DNA from 2 places in the Faecalibacterium sp. Marseille-Q3530 genome. Region 2 is predicted to be linked to the other one. Evidence: a T-box and tRNA genes for the amino acid it is inferred to sense, from the RefSeq annotation. Region 2 holds a T-box; the other holds one or more tRNA genes.

Region 1 (15,488 bases), on a different contig from region 2:
CATCGAGAACATCTTCGGGACCGAGTTCCCCAAGCAGCGCGAGTTCGCCCGCCTGAACATGACCAACACCGTCATGAGCAAGCGCTACCTGCGCGAGCTGGTGGAAATGGGCATCGTGGACGGCTGGGATGATCCCCGGATGCCGACCCTGTGCGGTCTGCGCCGCCGCGGCTACACCCCGACTTCCATCTTTACCTTCGTGCGTGAGGCCGGCATCTCCAAGTCGGACAACCTCATCGACATGCGCCAGCTGGAAGCCTGCATCCGCAGTGAGCTGGACCTGACCGCGCAGCGCCGCATTGCCGTGCTGGACCCGGTCAAGCTCATCATCGACAACTACCCGGAAGAGAAGACCGAATACTTCGACATCGCAAACAACCCCAACCGCGAGGCCAACGATGCCACCACCCGCAAGGTGGCGTTCACCCGCGAGCTGTGGATCGAGAACGAGGACTTCGCCGAGGTGCCGCCTCCCAAGTTCAAGCGCCTGACCATCGGCGGCGAGGTCCGCCTGATGGGTGCATATCTCGTCAAGTGCGAGAGCGTCGAGAAGAACCCCGACGGCAGCATTGCCGCCATCCACTGCACTGCTGACATCGAGACCGGCAATGGAAACCCGGCCGACGGCCGCAAGGTCAAGGGCACCATCCACTGGGTGAGCGCCGCCCACGCCGTGGACGCCGAGGTCCGCCTGTACGACAAGCTCTTCACCGAGGCCAACATGAACGCCATCCCGGAGGGCAGCGACTACAAGGACTACCTGAACCCGGAGAGCGTGACCGTGCGCACCCACTGCAAGCTGGAAGAGAGCCTGAAGGACGCCAAGCCCGGCGAAAAGTTCCAGTTCGTCCGCACCGGTTTCTTCACCCCGGATTCCAAGAATCCTGGCGTGTACAACCGTGTCGTGACCCTGCGCGACAGCTTCAAGCCTGCAAAATAAACCAAGACCTGCCAAAGGAGCATACAACAAGATGAAGAAACACATGAGCCGGAGCACCCTCGTGATGGTGCTGCTGGATATCGTTCTGGGTGTGGTGCTGTCGCTGTATATCGCCAACACCGGCACGATGCCTGCCGCAGACAACGCGGCCACCTACACCGACGGCACCTACACGGCCAGCGCCAAAGGCTGCCTGAGCGATGTGGCGGTCACCGTGACCATCACCGGCGGTAAAGTGACGAATGTCGATATTGATGCTTCGGGCGAGACGCCGGAACTGGGCGGCAAGGCGGCGGAAAGCCTGACAGCCAGCCTGAAAGAGGCAGGCAGCACCGCCGGTGTGGATGCCGTGACCGGCAGCACCATGACCAGTGACGCGGTCTTTGCCGCAATGGATGATTGTCTGGCGCAGGCCGCACAGTGATCGCACTCTCCCAACTGCTGCACGGCAACTGCGCGTGCAGCAGTTTTTTTGTGACCCTCTCAGTCTCGCTGCGCTCGCCAGCTCTCCCAAAGGGCGAGCCATTGGCAGTCGGGGGCAAAGATCCGCTTCTGTTGCAAGCTGCTTCGCCGTGTGTTCGCGGGCAGCATGAGGATGCCTATGTACATTGATGTTTTACCATTGTCCGATACCACGGCCCGCCTTGTCCGGGCCTATGGGGAGGCCCCCTGCATCGCCCTGCCGTCGGTGCTGCCGGCCCCGGAGGGCGGCAGCTGGGCTGTCACCGAACTGGGGGACTACTGCTTCTCCGAATCGCCCCGGAACCTGCCCGCCCCGGACGCGGTCTGCCGCTACGCAGTGGGGGAAGACGGCAGCGCCGTCCTGACCAGAGCCTTTGGCCGGGACCGGACCGGGCAGCACCGCCGCTATGACCTCGACTTTGGCGCTGCGCCCGAAGAAGACCTCCACCCCGTCTGCGGGAACTTCCTCGAAGAAGCCGTCCTGCCGGACAGCCTGCGGGTCATCGGGAGCTGCGCGTTCTACAACTGCCGCAGGCTGCGCACCCTGTCCGTGGGGGCGGGGGAGCTGACCGTGGGCAGCGATGTCTTTTTGAACTGCTTCGCACTGGCGGACCTCATCGTCCGGGCCGACCCGGAGCAGGCCACCGGCCTGTTCGCGCTCGTCAACAACATCACCGAGGCCGTACGGGCGCTGTTCTGGTGCCCCGGCGAGGCGGCCCCCCGCGCAGGCCTGTGGTACCCGGCCTACTGGGAGGATGTGGAGGAATCCCCGGCGCATATCCTGCTGCACACCTTTTCCGGTCAGGGATATCATTACCGGCAGTGTTTTCTGGACGGAAAAATCCTCTGCGCAGAATACGACGCTATTTTCCCGGACGGCCACGCCTCCGAGGACAAGGATATCATGGCCATGCTCTGCTTCGACCGTCTGCGCTGGCCCTGGGGCCTGACCGAACAGGCAAAGGCCCCCTACACCGCGTTCCTCAAGGCGAACACGGGCCGGGTCGTGGCCCGGCTGCTGAAGGCGCAGGACCTTGACAGCCTGAAGGCCCTGCTGGCGCTGGATGTGCTGGACGCGGCCGGGTTTGCCGAGGCCGCAGCGCTGGCCGTTCAGGCCGAACAGGCTGCTGCTGCGGCCCTGCTGGCCGATGCTGCCCACAGCAGGCAGGCCGCAAAGCCGAACCGGAAACGCTATGATTTTGACTTTTGAACCCTTTCCCGCAGGGGAAGTGAGGTGAAACGATGCCCAAAGAAACATTTTTCGACCCCCGCAAGCCGTTTGAATCGAAGCGCCCGGAGACCCACGAGGAGTGGCAGGTGCGGATGGGCGGTGAGGTGCTGGCTGTGGTGCGCAGCGGGTTGTATCTGGACTTCCGCTTTCTCGACCTGGCACTTTCGGCGCTGACGCCCACCCCAGATGAGCGGTGCGGCGTGCTGGCCACCGATGGCCGCATCCTCTGCTACCAGCCCAGCGCCCTGCTGCGGCTCTATCAGCAGAATCCGAAGTATCTCAACCGGTTGTATCTTCATACGATATTCCACTGCGTATTCCGACATCTCTGGATGAAAGGGAAGCGCGACCCGCGTCTGTGGAGCCTGGCCTGTGATATCGCGGTGGAAAACGTCATCGACGGGCTGAACCGCAGCAGCGTCAAACGGCCGCTGACCTATGTGCGGCAGAACGCCTATCAGTGCATCGCGGAAGAGGGCAAAGTCGTGGCAGCGGCCCCGGCGTACCGCTGGCTGGTCCGGCAGACGCCCGGTGTGCTGCGCCAGCGGGAGCGGGAGTTCTGCACCGACGACCACCGCCTCTGGCCGAAAGACGCCCCCGAACAGCCCCAGCAGATGTCGACCCCGCTGCCCCAGAAGACCTGGCAGAAGATTGGCGAACGGATGCAGACCGAACTGGAACTGCGCGACAAGGAGGCGGGCGAGGGGGCCGACAACCTGAAGGAACAGGTCAAAGCCGCCAACCGCAGCCGCCGCAGCTACCGGGATTTTCTCCGCCGGTTCTGCGTCACGCGGGAGGAAGTCCACCTCGACCCCGACGAATTCGACCTGAACTTTTACACCTACGGCCTGTCCGTCTATGGGAACCTGCCCCTCATCGAGCCGCTGGAAACGCGGGAGAGCCGAAAGATCGAGGAACTGGCCCTCGTCATCGATACGAGCTATTCCACCTCCGGCGAGCTGGTCCGGGCTTTTCTGGCCGAGACCTACACCCTGCTGAAAGGGCGGGAGAACTTCTTCCACCGGATGAACCTGCACCTCATCCAGGCCGACAACGCCATCCGGCAGGACCTTCTGGTCCGGAACGAGGACGAGCTCATCCATGCGATGAACCACTTCCAGCTGCGGGGCGGCGGCGGAACGGATTTCCGCCCGGCGTTCGAATACGTCAGCCAGCTCTGCGCCGAGAAGAAGTTCTCCAACCTGCGGGGCCTGCTCTACTTCACCGACGGCATGGGCACCTACCCGGCCCGCCGCCCGGCCTATGACACGGCGTTCCTGTTTCTGGGCGACCGTTTCGATGACGCCAATGTCCCGCCCTGGGCCATGAAGGTCGTGCTGGACGAGGAAGAATTTGCAGGCCCGTCTGCCAGAGCCGCGTCGGCCCTTGCCGAGGCGCTGTACGACGAGGACGACCCCTGCCGCGAACTGAACAACACCTGAGGATGTGAGGAACGTTTATGAACATCAAACGAGCCAAAGAAGAGATCGAACACACCGTCAAAGCGTATCTGGCCAAGGATGCGCTGGGCGAATACGCCATCCCGGCCATCCGGCAGCGCCCCATCCTGCTGATGGGCCCTCCGGGCATCGGCAAGACCCAGATCATGGAACAGGCGGCGCGGGAGTGCGGCGTGGCGCTGGTGGCCTATACCATCACCCACCACACCCGCCAGAGCGCGGTGGGCCTGCCCTTCATCCGCCAGCGCCATTATGACGGGAAAGACGTCTCGGTGACGGAATACACCATGAGCGAGATCATCGCCAGCGTCTACGCCAGAATGGAGGCCACCGGCCTGAAGGAGGGCATCCTCTTCATTGATGAGATCAACTGCGTCTCCGAGACGCTGGCCCCCACCATGCTGCAATTTTTGCAGTGCAAGACCTTCGGCAACCAGGCCGTCCCGGCGGGCTGGGTCATCGTGGCGGCAGGCAACCCGCCGGAATATAACAAATCGGTCCGCGATTTCGACCTCGTCACGCTGGATCGTGTCCGCCGGATGGACATCGAGCCGGATCTACAGGTCTGGAAGGACTACGCCCGCGCTGCCCACCTGCACAGCGCGATCCTGAGCTATCTCGATCTCCACCCGCAGAACTTCTATCAGATCAACGCCGATGTGGACGGCACCCAGTTCGTCACCGCCCGCGGCTGGGAGGACCTTTCTAATCTGCTGGATACCTACGAGGCGCTGGGCCTCAAGGCAGACGAGGCACTCATCCGCCAGTACATCCAGCATGAGAAGATCGCGGAGGATTTCTCGGCCTACCTCGACCTCTACTACAAATACCGCGACGACTACGGCGTGGAAGAGATCCTGGCCGGGCAGGCCAGGCCCGCCGTCTTCGCCCGCCTGCTCAACGCGCCCTTCGACGAGCGGCTGAGCCTTGTCAGCCTGCTCCTGTCCGGCCTGAACAACCGGTTCACGGCGTCCCGCCGGGCCGATGCTGCGGCCGATGCCTGCTATGCCTTCCTGCGGGAGGCCAAACAGGGCTTTGCGACCCTGCCCGATGACATCCCGGATGGCCCGGCAACTCTGTTCAACCAGATGATGACCGACTACGACGCCGAGACCCGGCGCCAGCGCGAGGCGGGTCTGCTCAGCCGCGACGCGCTGGCCACCCGGCTCAAGGTCTATGCCGTCCTGCGCCAGTGGGAGGCGGAACTGCGCCGCGCCAAGGCGGCGGGCACACAGGAAGCCTTCGACCTGCTGCGCACCCAGTTCCAGTCGCTCTCCGACGAGCGGGATGCCGCACAGGAGGCGGCAGCCAGCGCACTGGAAGCGGCCTTCGATTTTATGGAGCAGGCCTTTGCCGAGAGCCAGGAGATGGTGGTCTTCGTCACTGAGCTGACGCTGGCCCCTGCCGCCCATGCGTTCATCACCGAGAACGGCTGCCCCCGGTACTTCCAGTACAACAAGGACCTGCTGCTCGACCACCGCAAAGCGGCATTGCAGCAGGAGCTGGCGGCGGAAGAGCGCCGCCACGGGGGAATGTGAGCCATGCTGGAAAGTCTGGTCTTCAGCCTGAACAGCACGATGCCGCTGTTTTTCCTCATGCTGCTGGGCTACCTGCTCCACCGCAGGCAGTTTCTCACCGACGACTTCGTGGCTATGGCCAACAAGTTCGTCTTTCATGTGGCGCTGCCGGTGCAGCTGTTCCGGGACCTTGCCACCATGGACGTCCGCGCCAGCTTCGACGGCCCCTATGTGCTGTTCTGCGCTGCGGTCACCACAGCAAGCATTCTGGTCATCTGGGGGCTGGCCCGGCTCTTTTTGAAGGATAAGCACATCGTGGGGGAGTTCGTGCAGGCGAGCTACCGCTCTTCGGCGGCCATCCTCGGTGCGGCCTTTATCCAGAACATCTACGGTACCTCCGGCCTGTCCGGCCTGATGATCCTGGGCAGTGTGCCGCTGTACAACATCTTTGCGGTCGTCATCCTCACGCTGGAAAGCCCTTCGCAGGACGCCCGGAGCGGCATGGGGGAGAAGCTGGTCAAGAGCCTCAAGGGCATCGTGACCAACCCCATCCTGCTGGGCATCGCGGCGGGCTTTGCGTGGAGCCTGCTCCGCCTGCCCATGCCCGCCATGGCCAACAAGACGCTCTCCAGCCTGGCCGGTATGACCAGCCCGCTGGCCCTGCTTGCCATCGGTGCGGGCTTCAAGGGTCGCGCGGCGCTGGGCTACCTCAAGCCCACGGCCGTTGCAACGGTCATCAAGCTCATCCTCCTGCCGGCCATCTTCCTGCCCGTGGCGGTGCGGCTGGGCTTTGTGGACCAGAAGCTCGTGGCGCTGATGGTCATGCTGGGCAGTGTGACCACCCCGGCGGGCTACGTCATGGCCAAACAGATGGGCCACGAAGGCACCCTGACCGGCAGCGTCTGCGTCACCACCACCTTCTTCAGCGCCCTGACCCTGACCTTCTGGGTCTTCTGGGCGAGGAGCCGGGGTTATATCGTATAAATAAAAAAGAGCTGCTGCAAAACTCCTTCCGGCATCGCATCCGCGATGCCACCTCCTTCTCAGAGGGAGGCTTTACAGCTTGCCGTTGCGCTAAGGCTCCCTCATCGAGGAAGCTGGCGCGGCGAAGCCGTGACTGAGGGAGTAAAACAGCGGCTCACTTTTTTGTATTAAAATAAAAACACAACAAAAAAAGCATCTTGAAAAATTTCAAGATGCTTGGTGGTTGCGGGGGCCGGATTTGAACCAACGACCTTCGGGTTATGAGCCCGACGAGCTACCAGACTGCTCCACCCCGCGCTATTTACTTTTTGCTGTCGGCCTCTCGCTGACTGCTCAAGTATAATACCACAGAGCGGGGAAGATGTCAAGTGTTTTTCGAAAGTTTTTTCGAATCTTCCGGTCGTCACTTCGCTTCAGGCTTGCGGGGCTGCTTTTTGCGGGGGTGGCGGACTTTGTAGAACACCACGCCGCAGATGATACCGATGCCGATGGCGGGCCATGCGCCGATGAGGAAGACGAGAACCGTCTGGACCCCGGCGGTGAAGTTCGACCAGCCGTTCCGGAAGGCGTCGGCCAGTCGGGCACCGAAGCTGCTGCCGGTGGAGGTCAGGGTCTCGACCTCGTTGAGGGTGATGTTCACGGTGCAGTACTGCACCTGATTGGCGTACCAGTTCAGCTGGCTCTGGTAGCTCTCGATCTGGTACTGCACGTCGCTCAGGGAGGACTCGATCTGCAGCAGGTCGGAGAGCGCGTCCGCGCTGGCCTGCAATTCCTGCAAACGGGTGCGCTGGGCGGTCAGATTGTCCAGCCGGGCCTCGATGTCCAGATACTGGGTGGTCACATCGTCGGCGCTCTCGCTCCGGCTGATCACGCTGCCAGCGGCTTCGGCAGATGTCAGGAAGGCGCTGTAAGCGCTCTCCGGCACCCGCAGGGTCAGCGAGAGGGTGCGGGTGTTGTCGGTGCTGTCGGTGTACTCATTGCTGGACTCCATATAGCCGTCCACATCGCTGAGCGTTTCGTTCAACTGCTGCTGGGACCAATCGAAGTCCTGCGTCTCGATGGAAAGATCGGCCGTGTAGACGATCTTAGCGCTGTCCACCGTGCCGGAAGCCGAGTCCTCGCCCTCCACATTGCCGGAGGTCAGCAGGTCGGCGCTGCCGGCACCACGCACGGCGCGTTCGGCGCTGCCGGTGCCGTAGGTGTCTGCACCGCCGTCCAGAGAATAGGTGGCAAGCTCCGGTGCGGCGTCGTAGGCGGCTGCCGTGCTGGGCGCAGACCCGCCGGAGAACAGGGTGACACCGTTCCAACTGCTTTTGCTCAGCGCGGCACCATACAGGCAGACACCGCACAGCGCCACACAGGCGGCCAGCTCCGCTGCCCGTTTGACTGGGAAACGGAGGGGGGCCTTTTTCTTCTTTTCCGGTGCAGGGGCCGGGGTGAGCTGGGGTTTGAGGGTGGTGCCGGATGCGGCCTGCTCGGCCTGCCGGGCCTTCTGCATGGCCAGCAGCTTTTCTTTCAGGTCGTCCGGGGCATGGACGTCATCGACCTCCATCTTGTACTCATACCACCTCATCTTCGATCTCCTCCTTCAGCATCGTATGTAGCTGTGCGCGGGCCCGCCGCAGCCAGCTGAGCACCGTATTGGTGGGAGCCCCCATCATCCGGCCCACTTCCGCAGCCGTGTATCCTTCGTAGTAGTGCAGGTACACGGCGTTGCGGTAGTTTTCCGGCAGGGTGCGCACCGCATCGAGCACACTGCCGTCTTCCATCTGGTCGGGCGCGGGGATATTCTCATCCAGTTCGGTGTCCTTCTGGCGCGCTGCACGGGTCAGGTCCCGGCAGCGGTTGATGGCGACACGCAGCAGCCAGGCCTTGAGGTGCTCCTCACTCTCAAAGCGGCCGTCGTAGTTCAGGAGCTTTTCGAAAACATCCTGCACCACATCTTCGGCGTCCGCCGCGCAGCTGCAATTGTGGTAGGCTGCTCGGTAGACGGCGTCGCTGTATCGCTGCACAGCCAGCGCAAAAACTTCGTCTTTGGTCAACTGTCCCATATCGTCTTACACTCCTTTGAAGCCCCGGTGGCCGGGGTTTGCTGGAAATCGTTGGTTCCAGTGGGACATTCTACCGGATACACGGCTGAGAGGTCCCGATTATTGCATCGCAGAATAAAAAGAGTATAACAAAAATTCAACGTTTGTACAATCGCTGAAGCAACGCAATGCGCCCGGCGAGGAAGGCTTCGGCCTTGGGGTGGGCAAGCCAGTGCTTGTCGCCCGGCTCCCGGCAGAGCCGCTGCTCCAGCGCATGGGGGTCGGTGTCGATGGCCTCCACATCCCGCAGCGTGAGGGTGAGCGTGAGGGCCGCCGCGCAGTCCGGCAGGGGCGGGAGCGGGTCCTCCCAGACGAAGGGCGGCAGCAGCTGCACCGCATACACCGTGCGGGTGCACTCCTCCGTCAGCAGCAGGGCGGCGGGGGTGCCGTCGGGCAGGACGTGAAGGCTGCTGTAAAGCAGCTGCAAAGTCCGGGGTGCCAGCAGGGGCGTGCTGGCCGCGCCGGGCGTTTCGCGCAGGGTGAGGAAGGCTTTGGCCTCGTCGGCGTAGATGCGCCGGGCCGGTGCCTGAAAGTCTGCCCAGAGTGCGGGCAGCGCAAACACGCCCTCGCGGTCCAGCCCATGCTGGAGCAGCAGGTAAAATTCGGTCAGCGGGTGTGCCGGGTCCGGCTGCGGCATCCCGAAATCCGGCCGGGAAAGATGTCCTCCGCCCATGTGATACGCCTCCTTGGAGATTCTGCTTCCAGTATAGTGGGCGGCGGGCCGTTTGGCAAGCGAAATCGCGGATTGTAAACCCTGGCTGAAATTTTGTGTTGACCATTTGCGGCGGGCCGGGGTATACTGGCGAGCGTGACCGACAACAACGACAATATCGACCCGAATATCGGAGGGAAATCATGGAGAAGAAACTGACGACGTATCAAATGGCAGTCACGGCGCTGATGGCAGCTGTGATGTGTGTTCTTGGCCCGCTGACGGTGCCCATCGGAGCCGTCCCCATCTCGCTGGCAAACTTTGTCATCTGCCTGACCGCCTGGCTGCTGGGCCCCAAGTTCGGCACCCTGAGCGTGGCGGTGTATCTGTGCATCGGCCTGATCGGTGTGCCGGTCTTCTCCGGCTACGGCGCAGGCCTGGCCAAGCTCGCCGGCCCCACCGGCGGTTATCTGGTGGGCTACCTGCTGCTGGCGCTCATCGGCGGCCTGTTCATCGAGAAGAGCAACGGCAACCCGGTGGTCTCCGGCATCGGTCTGGTGCTGGGCGACGCGGCCTGCTATGTGCTGGGCACGGCATGGTTCGTGTTCCAGATGCAGTGTGAGCTGGGCTACGCACTCTCGGTGTGCGTCTATCCCTTCATCGCGCTGGACCTCGCCAAGATCGTGGTCTCCTGCGTCGTGGGCGCATTGCTGCGCAAGCGTCTGGTGCAGGCAGGCGTCCTGAAGATGGCCTGATGGTCAAAAGAAACGAGAAAACCCCGGCGTTCTCCGGAGGATCATGAAGCACGAGAGGAAGACCGACCTTCTGCAAGCAGCGGAGGGCCGGTCTTCCTGTTTTTTCTGCTTTTGTTTGACAAGTGCGGCCAATGGTTGTAAGATTAAATTATTTGGTACTTATTAAGTAAAGCAAGATACTTCAGGAGGAACATCGTGGCAGCAACCGTTTTAGAACCGCAGAAGAAAAAGACCCGTTTGATGACGGAGGGCAGCATCTGGAAGAGCATCCTGCTGTTTTCCGTGCCGCTGATCCTGGGCAACCTGCTTCAGCAGCTGTACAACACCGCCGACTCCATCATCGTCGGCAACTTTGTGGGCAGCAATGCGCTGGCAGCCGTCGGCTCCAGCGGCTCGCCCATCTTCCTGCTCATCGGCTTCAGTCAGGGCATCGCAGTGGGTGCGGGCGTCGTGGTGGCGCAGTATCTTGGCGCGAAGGACCGCGAGGATGCGCAGCGGGCCGTGCATACCGCGCTGGCGCTGGCCGTGCTTCTGGGCCTCATCCTGACCATCGGCGGCATCCTCGTCAGCCGTGCCCTGCTTACGGCCATGGATACCCCGGCGGAGGTGCTGGAGGACGCGGTGACCTATATACAGATCTACTTCGGCGGTGTGCTGTTCAGCGTCGTGTACAACATGGCGGCGGGCATCCTGAATGCGGCGGGCAACTCCCAGCGGTCGCTGCTCTATCTGGGCATCGCATCGGGCACGAACATCCTCCTCGACCTCGTGCTCATCGCGGGGCTGCGGATGGGTGTGGCCGGTGCGGCCATCGCCACCGACATCAGCCAGCTGGTTTCCTGTGTGCTGGCGCTGCGCTTTCTGATGCGGGTCCAGGACGACTACCGCGTGACGGCCAGAGAGATCCGGGTGCACGGCAAAATGGCCGTCCGCATCATCAAGGTGGGCCTGCCCACCGGCATCCAGAATATGGTCATCTCGCTGTCCAACATTCTGGTGCAGGCCAGCGTCAACGGCTATGGTGCCGCCGCCATGGCCGGGTTCGCGGCCTATATGAAGGTGGACGGCTTCAACATCCTGCCCATCATGAGCTTCAGCATGGCGGCCACCACCTTCGTGGGGCAGAACTTCGGTGCGGGCAAGCTCGACCGCGTGAAGAAGAGCCTGTGGGTCACGCTGGGCATGGGCGTCATCTACACCATCCTCACCGGTGTGCTGCTGCTGGCCTTCCAGGACCCCATCATGCACCTGTTCACCCACGAAGAGGACGTCGTCGCCTTTGGCTGCACAGCCATGCACTACTTCTGCCCCTTCTACTGGGAGCTGAGTATCCTGCATGGTCTGGCGGGCACCGTGCGCGGCACCGGCAAGACCATTCCGCCCATGGTGGTGCTGCTGGTCTCGCTGTGTGTGTTCCGCATCGGGTGGATCCAGTGGGTGCTGCCCTTCTTTTCCAGCATCGACGGCATCTTCCTGCTGTATCCCGTCTCGTGGGGGCTGGGTGCGTTGATGATGGTGGGTTACGCATGGAAAGCAAACTGGCTGGAAACTTAAAATAATGAGGAAAAATCTTCCACTTCCGCTCAAAAAACGTAAAATTTTTTGTCGGGGGGGGTAACAATTGGTCGGATTTGATTGCTTTTTCCACGAATGTACCGTATAATAAAACCTGAAACGTTTACAAAAAGGTTCCAGTTTTGAGCGGAAAGGGGATGCGTCCGGATGGAAGAGTCGAATCGGCAGAAATGGGAGCGCTATATCCAGAATCTTCGCCGGGTGCGGACCCTCTCCCGCCCGCAGTTCCCGCCGGAAACGGCTCCGGAATTCCTGCTGGAGGCGATTCAGGGCAACGCGGTGCGCTGCTTCGACCTGATGAAGGAGAACAACGCCCTGCTGGGGGAGCTGGTCTACACGCGGGATGCGAAAACGTTGTCCGACAGCGACATCGCCGAGCTGGAAGAGGCGGCGGGCAGGCTGTTCAACTATGCCAACAGCGAGGACTGCGGCGTGGCCTACAAGATCCACGAGCTGCTGCTGAAGGCGGCCCGCTTCCGCGACGATGTCCCCATGATCGTCCGGGAGCTGTACTACAACGGCATCACCCTGCACTATATCAATGTGCGGGATGAGGACCACGACGTCAACCTGCTGTGGCCGCGCATCCATGCTTTCTTTCTGGAGGGGGCCAACTACATTGCCCGGTATGAAGAGCTGGACAAGGAGACCCGGCAGTACATCATCCGGTGTGTGGGCAACATCCGGCTGGAGGTCTCGCGCAAGACGAAAGAGGATTGCCATCGGTATATGGAACTGTTCGACCTGGCGATGGGCATCATCACATCGCCCTATTACCAGGAGCTGGACCCGGACATCCCCTGGGCACGGTTCACCTATTCCATGCACCTGGACCAGATAACCCTGATGGCCTATCTGCGCCATTGCAAGGACCCTGAGGTCGCAGAGCGGGTGCTGCGGTCGGCCTCCTATGTCTACGAGCATCAGAAAAAGAACGCAGGAGAGGAATCCCGCCAGCAGAACTGGCGAGTGAGCTACTTTTACCATGCGGCACTCTACCATGCCGGAAAAGGCACGGCCCGCGCTGTCGTGGAAGATCTGCTGGAGATCATCGGCCAGACCGGCGAACAGGATTATTCGCCGGACGGCATCAATCGCAACCTGACCGGTGCGGCCTATCTCTTTTATTATGAAGCATTTTTGAGCGAGCAGGACCGCGCCGAGCTGGCTGACCGCATTGCAAAGGAGCGGGCGGCGGCCCACCGGTATCTGGACGAGATGCCGGGCAATGAATACCCCCGCGTGGCCAGCGTTGCCATCCGGGAACTCATCACGGCGCAGTCGGATACCAAGGAAATAGACAACCGCAAGATCCTGGAGAGCATTCTCTCCGGCCACAAGCCGACCTATGTGCACTCCACGATGGTGGCGCACCTGACCAGAGTGCTGCTCCGGCGGATGGTAGAGACCAATCCCGCCGCCCTCATCGGCCTGCTGGGCTGCAAGACCGCAGCCGAAGTGCAGGCCCGGAAGCCGGAGCTGCTGCAGACCGCCTATGAATGCGGCCTGTACCACGATGTGGGCAAGAGCGCGGTCATCATGTACATCGACACCAACAGCCGCAGCCTGCTGGAGGAAGAATTCTGCTGCATCCAGAGCCACCCGGTCATTGGCTGCAGTCTGCTGCGGGAGGCCGGGTACGAAGAGCATCTGGCCCCGGCGGCGCTCTATCACCACTGCTTCTACAACGGACAAGGCGGCTACCCCAGAGATGTGCCGCCCTGCCCGCAGGACATCAAGGGCATCGTGGATGTGCTGACCGTGGCGGACTCGCTGGATGCCGCCACCGACAACATCGGGCGCTGCTACAACCGGGCCAAGCCCCTGCGCACACTGGTGGGGGAGCTGCAGGCCCAGAGCGGCACCCGCTATGCACCGGACGTGGTGGCGCTGTTCCGGGACGAGACCTTCTGCAAAGTGCTGGCCCAAAAGCTGGATGCCGAGCGAAAAAAGGTCTATCTGCACGCATACCACGCTGCGGAATAAAAAAACAAGATAAAAACTTCCATTTCTTTCTTCTGTGTGATACAATAACTGGTAAGAGTGCATAGAAAACTGCGAAACCGCACGCTGAGGAGGAAAGGCCAATGGAAAAACTGCGCAATCTCCTGTTTTATGGCGGCGCGATGCCGGATGTCTACCGGAACTGCCGGGACGAGATCCGGAAGGAAAACCTGGAAAAGCTCTTCTTCTTTCTCACCGTGGAGATTGTATTCCTGCTCATAGCGCTGGCGGTGTGCTGCGCCGTCAAATCGCTGGCAGGCGGCTTCATCGCCTACATCATTGCGCTGGCCTGTGCGCTGGTGCTGCTGTGCACGGTGCAGAGCTGCCAGAACAGCAACATCGCCCTTTCCATCTGTGCGGACAGTTTTCTGGGCAGCTGCTATCTGCTGAGCCTCTATCTGGGCTGCTTCGCCTACCCGGATGAACCGGCCATCTGCTTCCATGTCGTTGCGGTGGTGCTGCCCATGCTGTTCACCCGCCCGGCCATCGGGAACATCCTGCGCACGGTGATCTATGAAGCGCTGTTCATCGGCTGTTCTGTGACCTTCAAAGACCCGGCCCTCGTGCCCATGGATGTATTCAATGCCGTCCTGTTCGGGCTGATGGGCTGTGTGCTTTCCACATACTATATCCGCGTCCTGACGGACAATGTCGTTGCGCGCTGCAAGCTGAAGGTCATCGCAGAGACCGACCTGAACACCCAGATCCCCAACCGCAACGCCTACGAGAACCACATGAACGAATATCCGCTGCGCTGCTCCAACACCCTGAGCTGTGTCTATGTGGATGTGAACGGCCTGCACGAGCTGAACAACACCAAGGGCCACAATGCAGGCGACGTCATGCTCAAGACGGTGGCTCAGGAGATGGTCCGGCAGTTCGGCATCAAGGACAGCTATCGCATCGGCGGCGACGAATTCGTGGCCTTTGTGGTGGACGAGCCGCCCCGCACGGTGCGGGAACGGATAAGCCAGCTCGTGGCCAATGTGGAGGCCAACGGCTATTCGGTCGCCGTGGGCTGCGCTACTTGCAGCGCCGGCGGCATCCAGCTCGAAGCCCTCATCAAGCAGGCCGAGAGCCGCATGTACGACGACAAGGAAGAACACTACCGCCGCCGCGGCATCCCGCACGGGTAAAAAAGGATAAAACCCTCTCCGTCATTGCTTCGCAATGCCGGAGAGGGTTTCTCTATGAAAGAGGACGGGAGCCTTTCGTGCACGGTGCGGAAGGCTCCCGTTTTGTATCTCATCCAAAATTCGTCTGGGTTTCTCATAAAAAAAGCCTAACGCTTTTTGGGCAGAATGCGCTATACTGGCCCTATCACAGACCTTGGAGGAGCATTTTATGGAGGAAACAAGGAAAAAGGGTTCCGGCACCACCGACCTGACCGTCGGCCGGCCGCTGACCCGCATTTTGCAGTTCGCCCTGCCGCTGGTGCTGGGAACGCTGTTCCAGCAGCTGTACAGCTTTGTGGACACGATCATCGTGGGACGCTGCATCGGCACCGATGCGCTGGGCGCGGTGGGCACGACCCACTCGCTGAATTTTATGATCGTGGGCTTCGTGCTGGCCACCTGCAACGGCTTCGGCATCCCGGTGGCCGAGAGCTTCGGCGCAAAGGACCGGGATGATCTGCACAAGTACCTGTTCAACGGTGCCGTGCTCTGCGTGGTGATGAGTCTGGTCTTTGCGGTGGGCACGACTCTTGTTGCGGCCCCGCTGCTGAAGCTCATCCACACCCCGGCGGAGCTGCTGGAGAATGCCGTGCACTACATCCGCATCATCTTCCTGGGCATCCCGGCGACGGTGCTGTACAAC
Region 2 (15,488 bases):
CCTCGACCTGCACGATGCCGTCGGCGGAGGCGATGACCACGCCGCCCTCTTCCGAGGTCTGGGCGGGCTTATAATCCTCCACGCGGGTCTTCAGGGTAGCCAGAGAGGGCTTGCCGGCCATCATCTGGTCCAGCTGGTGGCGGCCGGAGTTGTCGAACATCCGGTCACCGACCTGCAGCACATAGCCGGAGAGCAGGCTCTCATCGACGGCCACGTTCAGGATGACCTCGGTGGCGTCGTAGAGCTTCTTTACCTCGTTCTTGATGCGAGCGATGTCCTCTTCGCGCAGCTGGTGGGCAGCGCGCAGGTCGGCCTTGACGATCCGGTTCTCCTCAAAGAACTCACGGCTGAATTCAGTTGCCATTGCCTGCACCTGCTTTCTCCAACAGATCGTCCAGCAGACGGGCGTCGTCCTGTGCGGTCAGGTGCCGTGCCAGCAGCTTTTCGCACATTGCACGGGCCAGAGCCGTGGTCTGGGCGTCGGCCTCGCGCAGCTTGTGCTGGCGCTCTGCCTCGGCCGCGGTCTTGCCCTCGGCAAGGATGGCGTCAGCCTGCTTCTGGGCGTCCAGCAGCAGCTGCTGCTTTTCCTTCTCCGCCTGCTGCTCGTAAGCCTTGCGGCGGGCAGCGGCCTCATCGTCCACATTGCGCAGCTTATCCTGCGCAGCATTCAGTGCTGCAGCGGCTTCGCTCTTGGAAGTCTCGGCAGCAGCAAGGGCGTCGTCCACCTGCTTCTGGCGCTCTGCGATGATGTTCATGACAGGCCTGTACAGGAACTTGCGCAGCAGCAAAAACAGGACCAGAACGTTGACGACCGTCCACAAAAGGTTCAGATTCAGTGTCAGCATTCGTCATGCCTCCGTTATCAACCCAGGAACAGGATGATCAGCAGTGCAACGACGAAGCCGAAAATTGCAGTACCTTCTGCCAGAGCAGCGCCCAGCAGCAGGTTGGTCTGGATCTTGCCGGATGCTTCGGGCTGGCGGCTGATGGCCTCCGTTGCCTTACCGGTCGCAATGCCGATGCCGATGCCGCCGCCAATACCAGTCAGCGCTGCGATGCCAGCGCCCAGAGCTACGAGTCCGTTCATAATAAAATCTCCTATCTTTTATCGTTTTTCTTTTGTACGCCTTCTCCGTCCCTGCTCCGCAATGCCAGGGGAGCTGTCTGCGCAGCAGACTGAGAGGTTACTCTTCGTCTCCCAGGCTCTCCTTCATAAAGAGGGAGGTCAGGAACACAAACACATACGTCTGGATCAGACCATCGAACAGGTCAAAATACAGGCTGAACACTGCGGGGACGAACACCGGCACCACGAGCTTGATCAGCTCCATGATGACGAACGCGCCCAGCACATTGCCGAACAGTCGCATACACAGGCTGGTGGGCCGGATGGCGATCTCCAGGATATTCATGGGAGTCATGATCGGCGTAGGAGCCGCCAGACTCTTGAGGAAGCCTTTCCCGCCGCGCGCGTGGATGCCGGAGTATTCGATGAGCACGATGCTCATCAGGGCCAGAGCTGCGGTGACGTTCAGATCCTTCGTGGGAGGCTTGATGCCGAACACACCAATGAGGTTGGAGCACGCGATATACAGCGCCACGCTCATCAGATACGGCACATACCGTTTGCCGTTCTCGCCCAGCAGCCCGACGAAGAAATCGTTGATAAGAGTCACGACCGTTTCCAGCATGGCCTGGCGCCTGGTGATGTGATCGACCCGCAGATTCCGCGTCAGCAGGATCGAACCGAGCACCAGAAACACCATGATGCCCCAGCTGACGACCACGGATTCCGGGATCTGCAGCCCGAACACCGAGACCATCTCCACGTTCAGCTCTTCTTTCAAAGCAGCAGTCAACGCATTCATTCTTTTGCTCTATCTCCTTTCCTTGTTATCGTTTTTCCGAAAAAGTGCTGCAATGCGCGAAAAAAAGCAGGAGGCCGAGACGTTCTCGTCCCACATCCTCCTTCGCTCACGCCTTGCCCGGCGCTTTTTACGTGACGTATCATAGCACGATTGTGCCGAATTTTGTAGCCCCCGGCCCAACATTCTACGTTTTGTTATATTCCATTTCACAACAGCCGAAGAAGTGTTGTGTATTTTGTGCAAATTTTCAATCTTGTCTTATGCCAATTGCACAATTTCCAAGTGGATTCTCTTCCTTTCGCTTCGTTTTCCGAGTCAAAAACGGGGCAAAATCGGCACATTATTCACCATTTGTATATCCGGTATATCAAATTTATATAGGCGGACCGGCTGCGATGCAGCCCCCAAACGCGGCTGTGATACTGCCCTTATATAATTGTAATACAGATTTAATATGGCCGTTCACTGCTTTTCGCCCCGGCGGAACAGCAGGCGGAAGATGGCACGGCTCAGCGGGCCGCAGTAGAACATCTGCCAGCACAGCGCCATGGGGAAGTTGCAGCCAAAGGTGTGCACCCAGGTGCCAAAGCTGGGGTCCTTGAACAGCACGGTCGCGATCAGGCTCATGACGGGGCACATGACGCAGACGATCATCAGCGAGATGGCGTAGGTGATGAACTGGGGCCGGTCGGTGGGCCGCATAAAGCGGAAGGCCAGCCGGGTGGCCAGCTTCTCGACCACAAAGAACTCCAGGATAAAGGCAGCAGGCACCATGATGGGCATTTCATGCAGCGCCATGGCAAAGGTGGCGTTGGTCACGCCGCCCGTGTTCAGCGCCACATTGTAAACGATCATGCCATAGACCATGATGGCGGCCATGATAATGGTGAAGACGATCTTTTCAAGCAGAGTTTTCGGCATTGTTATAAGCTCCTTTTTATCGGTTGTGGAAAACGTTCATCGCACCAAAACAAAAAAAAGAAGCCGGACGAGGGAACCTTCGTCTGACTTCTTTGCGCGACTACCATTCATTGTCTGCTATGATAGCACAAATTTTCGCTTCACATAAGAGTCCGCCGTCGGTTTCTCGCTTTTTTCCACAAATCATCCACAAACGGCCCGAACATTTTGGTGCAGTTGATGTATCCCAGTTTTTTGGATTTTTGGTGCAAAAGTACGCCTCATTTGTTGTACACTCTGCGAATAGACAACTCCGCCTTTGTCGTGTATAATAAAGCCAGAAACCAGAGAAGTACAGCAGAAGCTCAAACGAGAGCTAACCCCGCTGACTTGAAGCAGAAAGGAGCGAGACCGATGGTCGATATGGAACCCGCACAGTTCGGACAGACTGTCGGGATTCGCTGAGAGGCAAAACAGAGGCTCACCACAAACGGGATGTTTCCCCCGTATAAAAACACAACAACGAGCCGGTCTTGAGCATCAATCACGCGAAAACAGAACAGTCTGTCGAGTATAAATCCCCTGGCGATTCAAATAGATCCGCATGAGGTGATTCCCATGATGAAAGCTTTTGCGCGGACGAGAATATTTGAATGACCAAAAAGGAGCAACTCCAATGTACTAAGCAATGGAATCCCCGGCAAATCTAACTCGAAAGAATGTGGTAATATGAAATTCATCTTCATGATCTCACTACCGCAATCCAACAGTTAAGAGAAGGGTCAATCCAATGTACACGAGTAACGAGTAGTTCCCCTTGAACCAGATTCCCAGTTTCTGATCGTTTCTAAGGAGAGTCACCCTATGAAGCGTTTACTCCGAAAATGAGGAAATCCAAGGAGAAGAGGCTTATGACTCCGAAGAAGTAAGTATCCAGCCGGACGAGGGCTTGCAACCGCCTCGTCCGGCTGGTTTTTTGTTTGTTCCTTCGCACATTTTCCGGGCAGAATGTTCCGTTCCGGGTTGAATCCCGTCCTTGCTTTTTCACCCCCCCTATGTTATACTTGTGAAAAAAGATGGAGGTGTATCGTATGGATTCGTTCTTCTCGTCTTCCACCCTGTTCAACATTGTGCTGGCCGTGATCTGGTTCATCTCCGGCATCCGGGATTTTCAGGGCAAGGACCCGCTCATCAAACTCCCCTTCAACCAGTACGTCCGCGACCCTGAGTACCGCGCGTTCTGGCAGAAAAAGAACGGCGTATTCTACATGCTCAATGCTCTCGCCTTTCTGATCCTGGCCTTCACACCTGTCACATCGCTGGTCTACCGCATCCTCTTCGGTGTTGCCATCGGGGGCGATCTTCTTTATCTCGTTGCCTATGAGAGCTGGAACCATAGCGCCGATTGAATCGTTCTGCTCTGGTTCCATTCCAAAATTTTTCTTGCTCCTTCTGCCGTTCTCTGCTACAATGGAGAAAAAACGCAGGAGGATTTTTCTTATGGTCAAGCATGTGATTCTGTGGCAGCTCAAAAATGAGCTTTCCGACACCGAAAAAGCCGCCGTCAAGGCAGGCATCAAAGAGGGACTGGAAGGACTGGCCGGTCAGATCCCCGGTCTGGTAAACATCCGCGTCAACATTGACGCGCTCCCCTCTTCCAACGCCGACCTGATGCTGGACACCACCTTCGAGACCGCCGAGGCACTCAAGGGCTACTCCACCCATCCGGCCCATGTCGCCGTGGCTAACAGCAAAGTGCGGCCTTATTACAAGAACCGAGTTTGCCTGGATTACGAGGTCTAACATGCTTACACCAGCTGCATCCTCCCGGAGATGCAGCCATAGCACGAAATGAGGATGGCATCATGAATAAAGCACTTCGGAATGTTACAGCCCTTTTCCTTGCAATGCTCCTTTGTCTTTGTCCGCTTTCGGTTCAGGCCGCTGGTGTCACCGGCGATACGGTCCTGGCCAGCTACCGGACACTGATCGACGCTTACAACAACTTCGCCGACCTGCACGAGTCCTATCTGGTCATGCTGGGTACACAGAATGTTTCAGATTCTGTCCGCGCCTACTACGACGGTGTTGACCTTGTGTTGGATAACCTCTACGCCACCGGCTCCGCAAAGGGGAATCTTGCCACGCTGGATGCCGGCACGCTGACCGAGATCAACAACATCCTCACCGAGGACATCGCTTTTATGAATGCGGCCAGCGCCACGGTACAGGCGCAGATGGGCAACGGTTACCCTGCCGGGAACTATACACCGGGAACGGTCTACGGCCCCAAGCTGAACCAGACTGAACTTGATCAGGTGGCCGGTGTCGTCAGCCGCTTTGCTTCCAGCCTGCCGCTTTCTTCCATGAGCGACGTTGATAAGGTCATGGCTGCGCGGGACTACCTCATCCAGTTCTGCTCCTATGCCCCCGACTGGTCGAAGAACCGTGCCAACACGGCGTGGGGTGCGCTGGTCTACCGGCAGGCGCAGTGTTCCGGCTATGCCCGCGCCATGAAAGCGCTCTGCGACTCCATCGGAGTGGAATGCTGCTACGTTCATGCGGACGCGGCGGCTTCCAATCCAAGCCACCAGTGGAACACCGTAAAGATCGACGGCCAGTGGTACATTCTGGATGTGCAGGGCGATGACTCTTCCGGCTTCGAGGCATTCTTCCTTCTGTCGGATAACAGTTATGCCGCATCCACCGGCCTGTCATGGGATCGTTCCGCCGTTCCCGCCTGCCCCGCCGACTATACCGGCACGCATTACCACTACGTTTTCTTCCAGCGCATGGATCAGAGCCTGTTCGCCGCGCGGATGATTTGAGCGTTTCTCATTGACAAACCCGCCTTTTTTGCGTATTATAATGTCAAAGGGGATTTTATGCCCCTTTGACACACACAAACTGGCTTTGACGAGAAGAGTATGCACAGCAGGCACCTGACAGAAAGCCCGAAGGATGGAAGCGGGCAGGCAGCGCTGGGCAGAAGATGGCCTCCGAGCCGCGCAGGTGAAGATTGAGCCTGCGACGGGTGCGCCCGTTACTGCGCGTGGGCTGGTCTTTCATCAGCCCACAAGGCCCCGCTCGCAAGAGCGCGGCGAAGCAAGGTGGTACCACGGAAGTTCAGCTCCCGTCCTTGTCCGGCACATCCGGCAGGGCGGGAGCTTTTTTGTGACACAGCCACGATAGAAAGGAAGAGCATATCCCTATGAGTGAGCACAAGACATTTTACATCACCACCCCCATCTACTACCCCAGCGATAAGCTGCACATCGGCCACAGCTACACCACCGTAGCCTGCGATGCGCTGGCGCGCTTCAAGCGGATGCAGGGCTATGACGTCATGTTCCTGACCGGCACCGACGAGCACGGCCAGAAGATCCAGGATAAGGCCGCCGATGCCGGCGTGACCCCCAAGGAGTACGTTGACAAGATCGTCGCCACCGTCAAAGACCTGTGGAAGCTGCTGGATGTCAGCTACGACCGCTTCATCCGCACCACCGACGACTACCACATGGAGTCCTGCCAGAAGATCTTCACCAAGCTGTATGAGCAGGGTGACATCTACAAGGGCGAGTACATCGGCCACTACTGCAAACCCTGCGAGAGCTTCTGGACCGACAGCCAGCTCGTGGACGGCAAGTGCCCCGACTGCGGCCGTGAGGTCTACGATGCCCACGAGGAAGCCTATTTCTTCAAGACCAGCAAGTATGCCGACCGCCTGCTGAAGCTCTACGAGGAGAACCCCCAGTTCATCCAGCCGGAGAGCCGCAAGAACGAGATGATTGCCTTCATCAAGCAGGGCCTGCAGGATACCTGCGTCTCCCGCACCTCCGTCAAGTGGGGCATCCCGGTCCCCTTCGACCCCAAGCACACCATGTACGTCTGGGTCGATGCACTGAGCAACTATATCTCCGCGCTGGGCTACGGCAACGAGACCTACCACGATTACGATAAGTTCTGGCCGGCTGACCTGCACATGGTCGGCAAGGAGATCCTGCGCTTCCACACCATCCTGTGGCCCGCCATGCTGATGGCTCTGGATCTGCCGCTGCCCAAGCGCGTCTTCGGCCACGGCTGGCTGCTGATGAACGGCGGCAAGATGTCCAAGTCGGTGGGCAATGTCGTGGACCCCGTCATCCTCTGCGACCGCTACGGCGTGGACGCCATCCGCTACTTCCTGCTGCGTGAGATCCCGTTCGGCAACGACGGCATGTTCACCAACGAGGCCCTCATCAACCGCATCAACAGCGACCTGGCCAACGACCTGGGCAACCTGCTCAGCCGCACCGTCGCCATGTGCGAAAAGTATTTCGGCGGCACCGTCCGCAATGTGGCGGGCACCGAGGCCATCGACGCGGAGCTGGAAGGCCTGATCAACGGCCTGACCGCCAAAGTCACCGCCGATATGGACAACCTGACCATCCCGCAGGCGCTGATGGAGATCTTCGCCGTCATCCAGCGCGCCAACAAATACATCGACGAGACTGCGCCCTGGGCATTGGCCAAGGACGAGGCCAACAAGGAGCGCCTGGAGAGTGTGCTCTATCACCTGTGCGAGGCCCTGCGCGTGACCGGCATCCTGCTGAACGCTTACCTGCCTTCCACTGCCCCCAAGATGATGGATCAGCTGGGTCTGGACGCTTCTGCGCTCGACCTGAGCAAGACCGTCTACGGCGCACAGGATACCTACACCGTCCACAAGGGCGACGCACTCTTCCCCCGCATCGACGTGGCCAAGGAGATCGCCCATCTGAAGGAAGAGGACGAGAAGCGCAAGGCCGCTGCCGAGGCTGCCAACAAGGCCAAAGTCGAGGCCGAAGCCGCCAAGAACGCCCCCGCTGCCGCGGAGGAGAGCGGCGTGGACTTCACCCACGAGCCGGAGATCACATTCGATGACTTCTGCAAGGTGGAGCTGCGCGTGGCCGAGGTCCGCGCCTGCGAGAACCTGAAGGAGAGCAAGAAGCTGCTCCATCTGACCGTCTTCGACGGCGAGCGCGAGCGCTGCATCCTGTCCGGCATTGCCAAGTGGTTCAAGCCGGAAGACCTCATCGGCAAAAAGATCGGCATCGTGGCCAACCTGGCCCCCCGCCCGATGATGAAGGGCAAATATGTCAGCGAGGGCATGATCTTTGCTGCCGACACCGCTGACGGCGGCTGCTCCATCGCCTTCTACGGCGAGGACACCCCCGTGGGTTCCCGCATCCACTAAGAAAGGAAGATCATGTCTATCAATTCTGCTGTCCGCGCCACAAAGCTGGATAAGATCTTTGGCACGCCCGTGTGCGCTGTGCTGCTGGCAATTCTCTGCAATATCCTGTGGGGCTCAGCCTTTCCGTTCATAAAACTGGGCTACCGGCTGTTCTCCATCGACCCCGCTAACACGGCTTCCATCTTCTGCTTTGCGGGAGTGCGGTTCATGCTGGGCAGTGTGCTGGTGCTGCTGGGCAGCATCCTGCTGCAGGGACATGCGCCGCATTTCCCCCGGGGCAAGGTGGCGGCAGAGTGTTGTGCGCTGGGTCTGTGGCAGACCACCGCGCAGTATGCGTTCTACTACATCGCCGTGGCTATGCTCACCGGTGCCTTTGGCGGCATCCTGAACAGCACCCAGAGTTTTTTAGGAGTCATCTTTGCCCACTTTATTTACGGCAATGCGGACCGCATGACCACCGCCAAGACCCTGGGCTGCGCCATCGGCTTTGCAGGTGTGCTCATCGGCACCATCGGCAACCATGGCAGCGGCAGCGGCTGGGGCGTGTTCTGCATGATGGCAGCCACCGTCATCTTTACCCTGTCCGGCCCGTGGAACAAGTCGGTCACCAAAAAGGCTGATAGCTTTGCCGTCTGCTTTCTGAACCTGTTTGTGGGCGGTCTGGCGCTGTTTGTGCTGGGCACCGTTATGGGCGGTCGGCTGCATGTACAAAGTGCGCTGGCGGTGCTGGTCATGCTGTATCTTGCCTTCATCTGCGGCGCAGGCTATATCCTGTGGGCGCTGCTGATGAAAAACAACCCCGTCAGCCGCATCGCGATCTTTGGTTTCGTCAATCCGGTGGTCAATGTGCTGCTCAGTGCGGTGCTCAACGGCGAACCGCTGTTCCGCTGGCAGTATCTGGCGGCGCTGCTGTTCGTGTGCGTGGGCATCTGGCTGGTAAACAAGGCCCCTGCCCAGAAGGAGAAGCTATGACCGGCCCCATCTTTGACACCCACGCCCATTACAGCGCCCATGCCTTCGATGCCGACCGCTTCGCCCTGCTGGACAGCCTGCCCGCAAAGGGCGTGGTCGGCGTCTGCGAGCAGGCCACCCACTCTGGGGATGCCCCCCGTGTGCTGGAGCTGGCCCACCGGTATCCGTGGGTCGTGGCCGCCATCGGCATCCATCCGGAAAGCCTGCTGGCCCCGGAGGACTGCGGCGCGGACGGCCCGGCCCCCACGGTGTCGGTCTACGGCGGCGACTGGGCCGCAGAGATGCGGGCGCTGGCCCCTTACTACGACGACCCGAAGGTGGTGGCCGTGGGCGAATGCGGGCTGGACTATCACTGGCCGGTGCCAAAGGACGCCCAGCTGGCCCTGTTTGAGGCCGAGATCCGGCTGGCGCTGGAACTGGACAAGCCCATCATCGTGCACGACCGCAACGCCCACGCCGACGTCTACGCCCTGCTGAAACGCTACCAGCCCAAGGGCATCGTGCACTGCTATTCCGGCAGTGCCGACGATGCACTCTGGCTGGCAAAGCAGGGACTCTATTTCGGCTTCGGCGGAGCCTGCACCTTCAAGGGGGCCAAACGGGCTGCCAAAGCCATCGCGGCCCTGCCGCTGGAACAGCTCGTTCTGGAAACGGACTGCCCCTACATGGCCCCGGAGCCTGTGCGCGGTACCCGCTGCGACAGCTCGCTCATCCGCTATGTGGGCGAATACATCGCACAGGTCAAGGGCGTTTCCACTGAGGAAGTGTTCCGGCAGACCGCTGAGAATGCAAGGCAAGTCTACCAGTTGTAAAGTTTAGCGCTGTATAACCTCTCAGTCATCGCTTCGCGATGCCAGCTCCCCTGGTAGGGGAGCCATTGGCAGGCCGGGTAAGTTCTGCTGTTCGCTTAGGCCCAATTGGGCGCGAAGCGCCTGAGAGGTTGCACCCCATCATTTCACCTGCAAAAGCTGAAGTTCACATCAGCTTCTGTATAGATCAACTTTGAAAATCCAAACTGTTATAAGGAGACATCACTTATGAAAGCTCGTATTCCGCAGCACCGCGAATTTATCATCAACTTCCCCGACACCGTCGATCAGGCCAAGGCCAACGAGGGCTGGGCAAAGCTGCAGCAGATCGTCGAGGACTACAAGAAGGACCACAACGGTGCTTCCGTCTATGCACCCAGCTTCATCGAAGACTGCGAGCCTGCCGTCAAGAAGCTGCAGGAAGAGTATGGCTTCGAGTACACCGTTGAGTACGTGAAGTAAGTTCTGAGTTTTCAGTATATTGCATTAAAAAGAACAGAGCGTTCCAGCCAGCTGGCTGGAACGCTCTGTTCTTTTTGTTGCTTATTTCAGTTCCATATTGATGGACTTTTCCGTAAAGCCGTAGTTCCGGTACATCTCATACGCCTTTTTATTTCTGGCGTTCACCTGCAGCTCGATGGTGTCACATCCCTTTTCCGCCTTGAGCTGCTTCACTTTTTCAAAGAACTGGTGGCCGATGCCTTTGCCCCTGTACGCTTCCTCCACCGCCATGGTACTGACAAACAAAACATCCTTTGTTACCTGCGCCGGGCCTTCCACATGGCGCTTGAAGACTTCCAGAACACCAACAACGATGCCGTCCGTCTCGGCAATATACCAGCTGTCCCCTTTCAGGAGCTCAGCAAACAACCCTTTTGTGATCAACGGACTAGCCGGTTTGTAGACATCCGGCCGCCAATCCACGTGCATCTGCTGGACCTGATCCATAATCGCAGAAAAGCGGTCATAATCCTGCATCTGCGGGGAACGAATCGTAATTTTCATCTTGTTTTCTCCTTGTTGTATCAAAAATACCCTGTCAGACACGGTTTCGGGTCCAGACAGGGCATTTTGAGTTTCTTTTCAGTTGTCCGCTTCCACCTTGCTGAGCAGGATGCGGTCATTGTCGAGGGCCTTGCCCGCGTTCTCACGGAACTTTTCGAGCAGGTCGTCCACGGTCATCCGGCTGCGCTCCTCGCCCTTGACGTCGAAGACGACGCGGCCCGCATCCATCATCAGGGTGCGGTTGCCCAGTTCCAGTGCCTGGTGCATGTTGTGGGTGACCATCAGGCAGGTGATCTTCTTTTCCGCGACGATGCTCTGGGTCAGTTCCAGCACCTTTTCGGCGGTGGCAGGGTCGAGCGCGGCGGTGTGCTCGTCAAGCAGGAGCAGCTTCGGGGTGACGAGGGTCGCCATCAGCAGCGTCAGCGCCTGGCGCTGTCCGCCGGAGAGCAGGCCCACCGGCTGCTTCATCCGGTCTTCCAGCCCCATATCCAGCAGGGCCAGCTTTTCGCGGAACAGAGCCTTATCTTTCCGGGAGATGCGGGAGAAGATGGCGTGGGGGGCCGTGCCTGCGCGGAGATAGGCCAGCGCCAGATTCTCTTCGATGGTCATGTTCGGGGCGGTGCCCTTGAGCGGGTCCTGGAAGAGGTGGCCGATGACCCGGCTGCGCTCAAATTCCGGGGTAAAGGTGATGTCCTGCCCGCCCAGCGTGATGCTGCCCTCGTCGGCGATGAAGCCGCCCGTAATGGCGTTGAACAGGGTGGATTTGCCTGCACCGTTCGAGCCGACGATGGTGGCGAAGTCGCCTGCTTCCATCCGGAGGCTGACACCGTTCAGGGCCACCTTTTCATTGACCGTGCCGGGGTTGAAGGTCTTGTGCAGGTCGTTCAGTTCCAGCATTTCCATCTCAGACCGCCTCCTTCTTCTGGGCTGCATGCTTCCGCTTTTCAAAGGCCAGACGGTTCTGGATGGCCGGCATCGAGATGGCAATGGCCACGATGAGGGCCGACACCAGCTTCATGGCGGCCGCCGGGACATTGAAGCGCAGGGCCACCGCCACGATGAAGCGGTACAGGCAGCTGCCGAACACGACGCCCAGCACCCGGCGCACCATGGTGCGCTTGCCCACCAGCGTCTCGCCGATGATGAGGGAAGCCAGTGCGATGGTCACCATGCCAGTGCCCACGTTGATATCGCAGCTCTTCTGGTACTGGGCCAGCAGACCGCCGGACAGGGCCGTCAGCGCACCGGAGATGCACAGGCCCACCGTGATGGTAAAGGCCGGGTTGATGCTGGACGCCCGCACCATGGCGGCGTTGTCACCGGTCGCCCGGATGGACAGACCCAGCCGGGTGCCCAGAAAGCCCACCATCCCGGCACCAGCCAGCGCGATGACCACCACGGCCAGCACCAGCTTATACCAGCCGCCCGTAAAGGCCAGCGCTGTTTTGGCCAACGAGAAGACTGTGTCCGTCTTGACCAGCGACAGCGTGGACGAAAACCCCATGCCCGCCAGATTGATGGTATAAAGGCCGGTGTTCACGATGATGCCCGCCATGATGCTCTCGACGCCGAGGCGGGTCTGCAAAAAGGCTGTGATGAAACCGGAGCACACACCGGCCGCCATCGCCGCCAGCAGGGCCAGAAAGGGGTGGCCGGTCAGTGCGACCTGGCAGGCCACCGCGCAGCCCAGCGTAAAGCAGCCGTCGGTGGACAGGTCTGCAATGTTCAGGATGGAATAGCTCAAGAACAGAGCCAGCGCAACGAGGGCGTAGATGCAGCCCAATTCCAGCGCGGTCTGGATCACGTTGAGCGAAAAGATACTCGCCAGCATGGTGTGTACTCCTTATTTTTTAATAACAGACGATTCCGTCACAGCTGCACTGTGACGGAATCGCTCTTGTTTTTATGAAATGAGATGGATTTAGAAGTTCTCCTGCGTGGTCACTGCCACGATCTCGGTGCAGTAGGGCTTGAAGGCTTCTTTCACGGTCTCAAGGTCCAGCCCCAGCGCCTCGCAGGTCTCGGTGTTGATGGTCGCGATGCCGTTGTCGAAGGTCTGGTAAGGCAGGTCGGCGGTGGTCTTGCCCTCGCAGAGCAGCTCCACCACCATGTCTGCGGTGGCCTCGCCCAGCTGGACGTAATCGACGCCGTAGCCCACGAAAGCACCATTCAGCGCAAAGCTGTCGGCACCAGTAAAGTGCATCACGCCTGCTTCGAGGAAGCTCTCATAGATGGACAGCTCCGCGGTCATCACGGTGTTATCGGTCGGGGTGAAGACGGCCTTGACCCCGGCCGCGATGAGGGCTTCGGCTGCCATCTGAACTTCGGCGGTGGTGGTGCCGTTCTTTTCAATGTACTGGATGCCCTTGCTGTCGCAGAATGCCTTGGCATCTGCGATGGCCTGAGTGGAAGCATCCTGGCTCAGGTCGTACAGCAGGCCGATGGTGTCAATGTCCGGGTTGACGGCCAGGATGAGGTTCATGATGGCGTCGGTGTTCAGGGCATCGGAAGTGCCGGTGATGTTCTCCTCGCCGTCAAAACCGGCGGAGACCGGGTCGGTGACCGCAGAGTAGACAACAGGGATGTCGGTATCCTCGACCGAAGCCAACATGGTGGCGGCGGTGGGGGTAGCCACGGCCACGATGACGTCCACGTCATCGGCCACAAGGTCGGCACCGATCTGGTTCAGGTTGGTCTGGTCGGCCTGCGCGTTGGCGTAGTAGTCGGCATAATCAAAGGTCACGCCCTTTTCCTTGCCCACCTCATCCAGACGGCTCTCAACGGAGGCGACGATCTGGTTCAGAGAGGCATGGTCCACATAGTTGACGATGCCTACCTTGAAGGTCTGGCCTGCTTCTGCCGAAGCAGCTGCCGACGAGGCGGCGGCGCTGGAAGCGGTGCCGGAGGCAGCGGACGAGGCCGAGCCGCCGCAGCCGGTCAGGCTGAATGCAGAAACAGTGGCAGCGCCCAGAGCGGCCTTGAGGAAATTGCGGCGGGAGATCATGTTCATGGTTTTCATAGCGGTTGCTCCTTCCCTGGAGCGGGCGGCAGTAAAAAGACCCGCTCCACTTGCGGAACGGGCCTTTTCATGGTAACAAAAGATCCCGTCCCTGTGTGTTCATCCACAAGGACAGGATCGAAAATACGATTCTGCGGTGCCACCTTGTTTGCTCTGCCCAAGCCAGCTGCTGGCTGCAGAGCCCCTCACGGAGAGCCAACACTCCCCTGCCCTGTAACGGAGGCCTCCGTCCCAAGCTACTGGAAAGCACTGGCTCTCGTTTGCCCGGCCCTCGGCGGCCCACGAAGTCCTGCCCCGCTCTCGCCCGTTTCCATCCTCCGGGCTCTCTAGCAGATGCGCTGTGCAGGTTCTCTTCCGCCTCATCGGTTTGATTGCATTATACACTTTATTCGTGTAAAGTCAAGAGGGAATTTTTCATCTTTGCAATGGTTCAGATGAATCCGGTTTTCGTTTCCTTGACTTCTACCCGGAAAGCTCGTACACTGTGTACATTATGGTTTTCCGAAAGAAGGTGTTCTTCACGAATCCGACCGAAAACACCCTGCTGCATGGGCCGGTGCGTCCGGCGCTGCTGCGGTACGCCCTGCCCATCATCCTGAGCATGGTGGCCACCCAGTTCTATTCGGTGGCCGATACCATGATCATCGGTCTGCGGCTGGATGCCGACGCGCTGGCGGCGGTCTCCAATGCTTCCACCATCCTGATGCTCTTTCTGTTCATCTCCGGCGGCATGGAGCTGGGCGGCGGCCTGCTGGTGGCAGCGGGCCGACCCACAGCCACCCGGCAGGAGATGGCCGAGCTGCTCTACAACCTGCTGTTCGTCGATCTTGTGCTGGCGCTGGGCCTGACCGCACTGGGCTTTTTCACCCTGCCCGCCCTGCTCCGGCTCATCCGGACGCCGGAGGAGATTCTGGCTGAGGCGGTGCTTTATGGGCGGGTGTATCTGGTCGGCCTGCCCTTTCTGATGCTCTATGACCTGACCAAAGAGTGCATCATGGGCTGCGGAGACTCGAAAACACCGCTCCGGGCCGTAGTCGCCACCAGCGTGATGAACATCGTGCTGGATCTGGCGCTCGTCAGCCCCTTCGGGGTCGCCGGTGCGGCCGGTGCTACCGCTGCCGCACAGATCGCCGGAGCGGTGTACATGCTGGCCCACCTGCGCAAGACCGAACTGAGCCTGCCCTTCCGCCGGGAGATGCTCAAGGCAAGCTACGCGAAGGACATCTTCCGCCTTTCTGCCCCCAACTCCCTGCAGCAGGCCAGCGGCACCATCATCACGACAGTCAAACAGGGGCTTTTGGGCGGGCTGGGCGTCGCGGCCATCGCGGGCTTTTCCTGCGCGGGCAAGCTCTCCAGCCTGCTGATGATGCCGGTGTACGGTTTCGTGCAGTCCATCGTCTTTTTCATTGCCCAGAACACCACTGCCCAGCAGCCGGACCGGGTGCACACCGGCCTGCGGGAGGGGCGGCGCATCCTGTTCTTTTACTCGCTGCTGGTGGCAGCGCTCTGCATCGGGCTGAACGGCCCGCTGCTTCGGCTCTTCACCACCGACGCTGCTGCCGCCGCCTACGGCTCCACCATGCTGGCCTTTGAGGGCATCTCGTATGTGTTCACCGCGCAGAAGCATCTGTGCGAGGCCCGGCTGCGCGGTGCCCAGAAGATGGGGCTGTATCTGGCCTCGAACCTGGGGCAGATCGGGC

Evidence for each region. The T-box of region 2 lies ahead of metG (methionine--tRNA ligase). A T-box ahead of a tRNA ligase gene usually reads a tRNA of that ligase, here a tRNA-Met.
Region 1: it encodes a tRNA-Met, which carries the amino acid that the T-box ahead of metG (methionine--tRNA ligase) is inferred to sense. The anticodon was not compared.

The regions. Positions count from the first base shown of each region.
Region 1 is NZ_JAFREH010000006.1:15,473-30,960, reverse strand. It holds gene J3350_RS06720 (glutamine--tRNA ligase/YqeY domain fusion protein) at 1-940, shown strand, start outside; gene J3350_RS06715 (FMN-binding protein) at 972-1,364, shown strand; gene J3350_RS06710 (leucine-rich repeat protein) at 1,542-2,612, shown strand; gene J3350_RS06705 (VWA-like domain-containing protein) at 2,645-4,075, shown strand; gene J3350_RS06700 (ATP-binding protein) at 4,093-5,631, shown strand; gene J3350_RS06695 (AEC family transporter) at 5,635-6,594, shown strand; tRNA gene J3350_RS06690 (tRNA-Met) at 6,815-6,891, opposite strand; gene J3350_RS06685 (DUF4349 domain-containing protein) at 6,998-8,167, opposite strand; gene J3350_RS06680 (RNA polymerase sigma factor) at 8,154-8,645, opposite strand; gene J3350_RS06675 (hypothetical protein) at 8,782-9,357, opposite strand; gene J3350_RS06670 (biotin transporter BioY) at 9,540-10,091, shown strand; gene J3350_RS06665 (MATE family efflux transporter) at 10,332-11,645, shown strand; gene J3350_RS06660 (HD-GYP domain-containing protein) at 11,814-13,652, shown strand; gene J3350_RS06655 (GGDEF domain-containing protein) at 13,754-14,806, shown strand; gene J3350_RS06650 (MATE family efflux transporter) at 15,015-15,488, shown strand, end outside.
Region 2 is NZ_JAFREH010000001.1:630,112-645,599, forward strand. It holds gene atpA (F0F1 ATP synthase subunit alpha) at 1-364, opposite strand, end outside; gene J3350_RS02835 (ATP synthase F0 subunit B) at 354-845, opposite strand; gene atpE (ATP synthase F0 subunit C) at 863-1,087, opposite strand; gene J3350_RS02845 (F0F1 ATP synthase subunit A) at 1,185-1,868, opposite strand; gene J3350_RS02850 (DUF2798 domain-containing protein) at 2,331-2,789, opposite strand; gene J3350_RS02855 (hypothetical protein) at 3,860-4,177, shown strand; gene J3350_RS02860 (Dabb family protein) at 4,269-4,571, shown strand; gene J3350_RS02865 (transglutaminase domain-containing protein) at 4,634-5,596, shown strand; T-box leader at 5,673-5,912, shown strand; gene metG (methionine--tRNA ligase) at 5,980-7,983, shown strand; gene J3350_RS02875 (DMT family transporter) at 7,996-8,955, shown strand; gene J3350_RS02880 (TatD family hydrolase) at 8,952-9,767, shown strand; gene J3350_RS02885 (methylenetetrahydrofolate dehydrogenase) at 9,993-10,226, shown strand; gene J3350_RS02890 (GNAT family N-acetyltransferase) at 10,308-10,769, opposite strand; gene J3350_RS02895 (ABC transporter ATP-binding protein) at 10,848-11,666, opposite strand; gene J3350_RS02900 (ABC transporter permease) at 11,674-12,600, opposite strand; gene J3350_RS02905 (ABC transporter substrate-binding protein) at 12,691-13,788, opposite strand; gene J3350_RS02910 (MATE family efflux transporter) at 14,282-15,488, shown strand, end outside.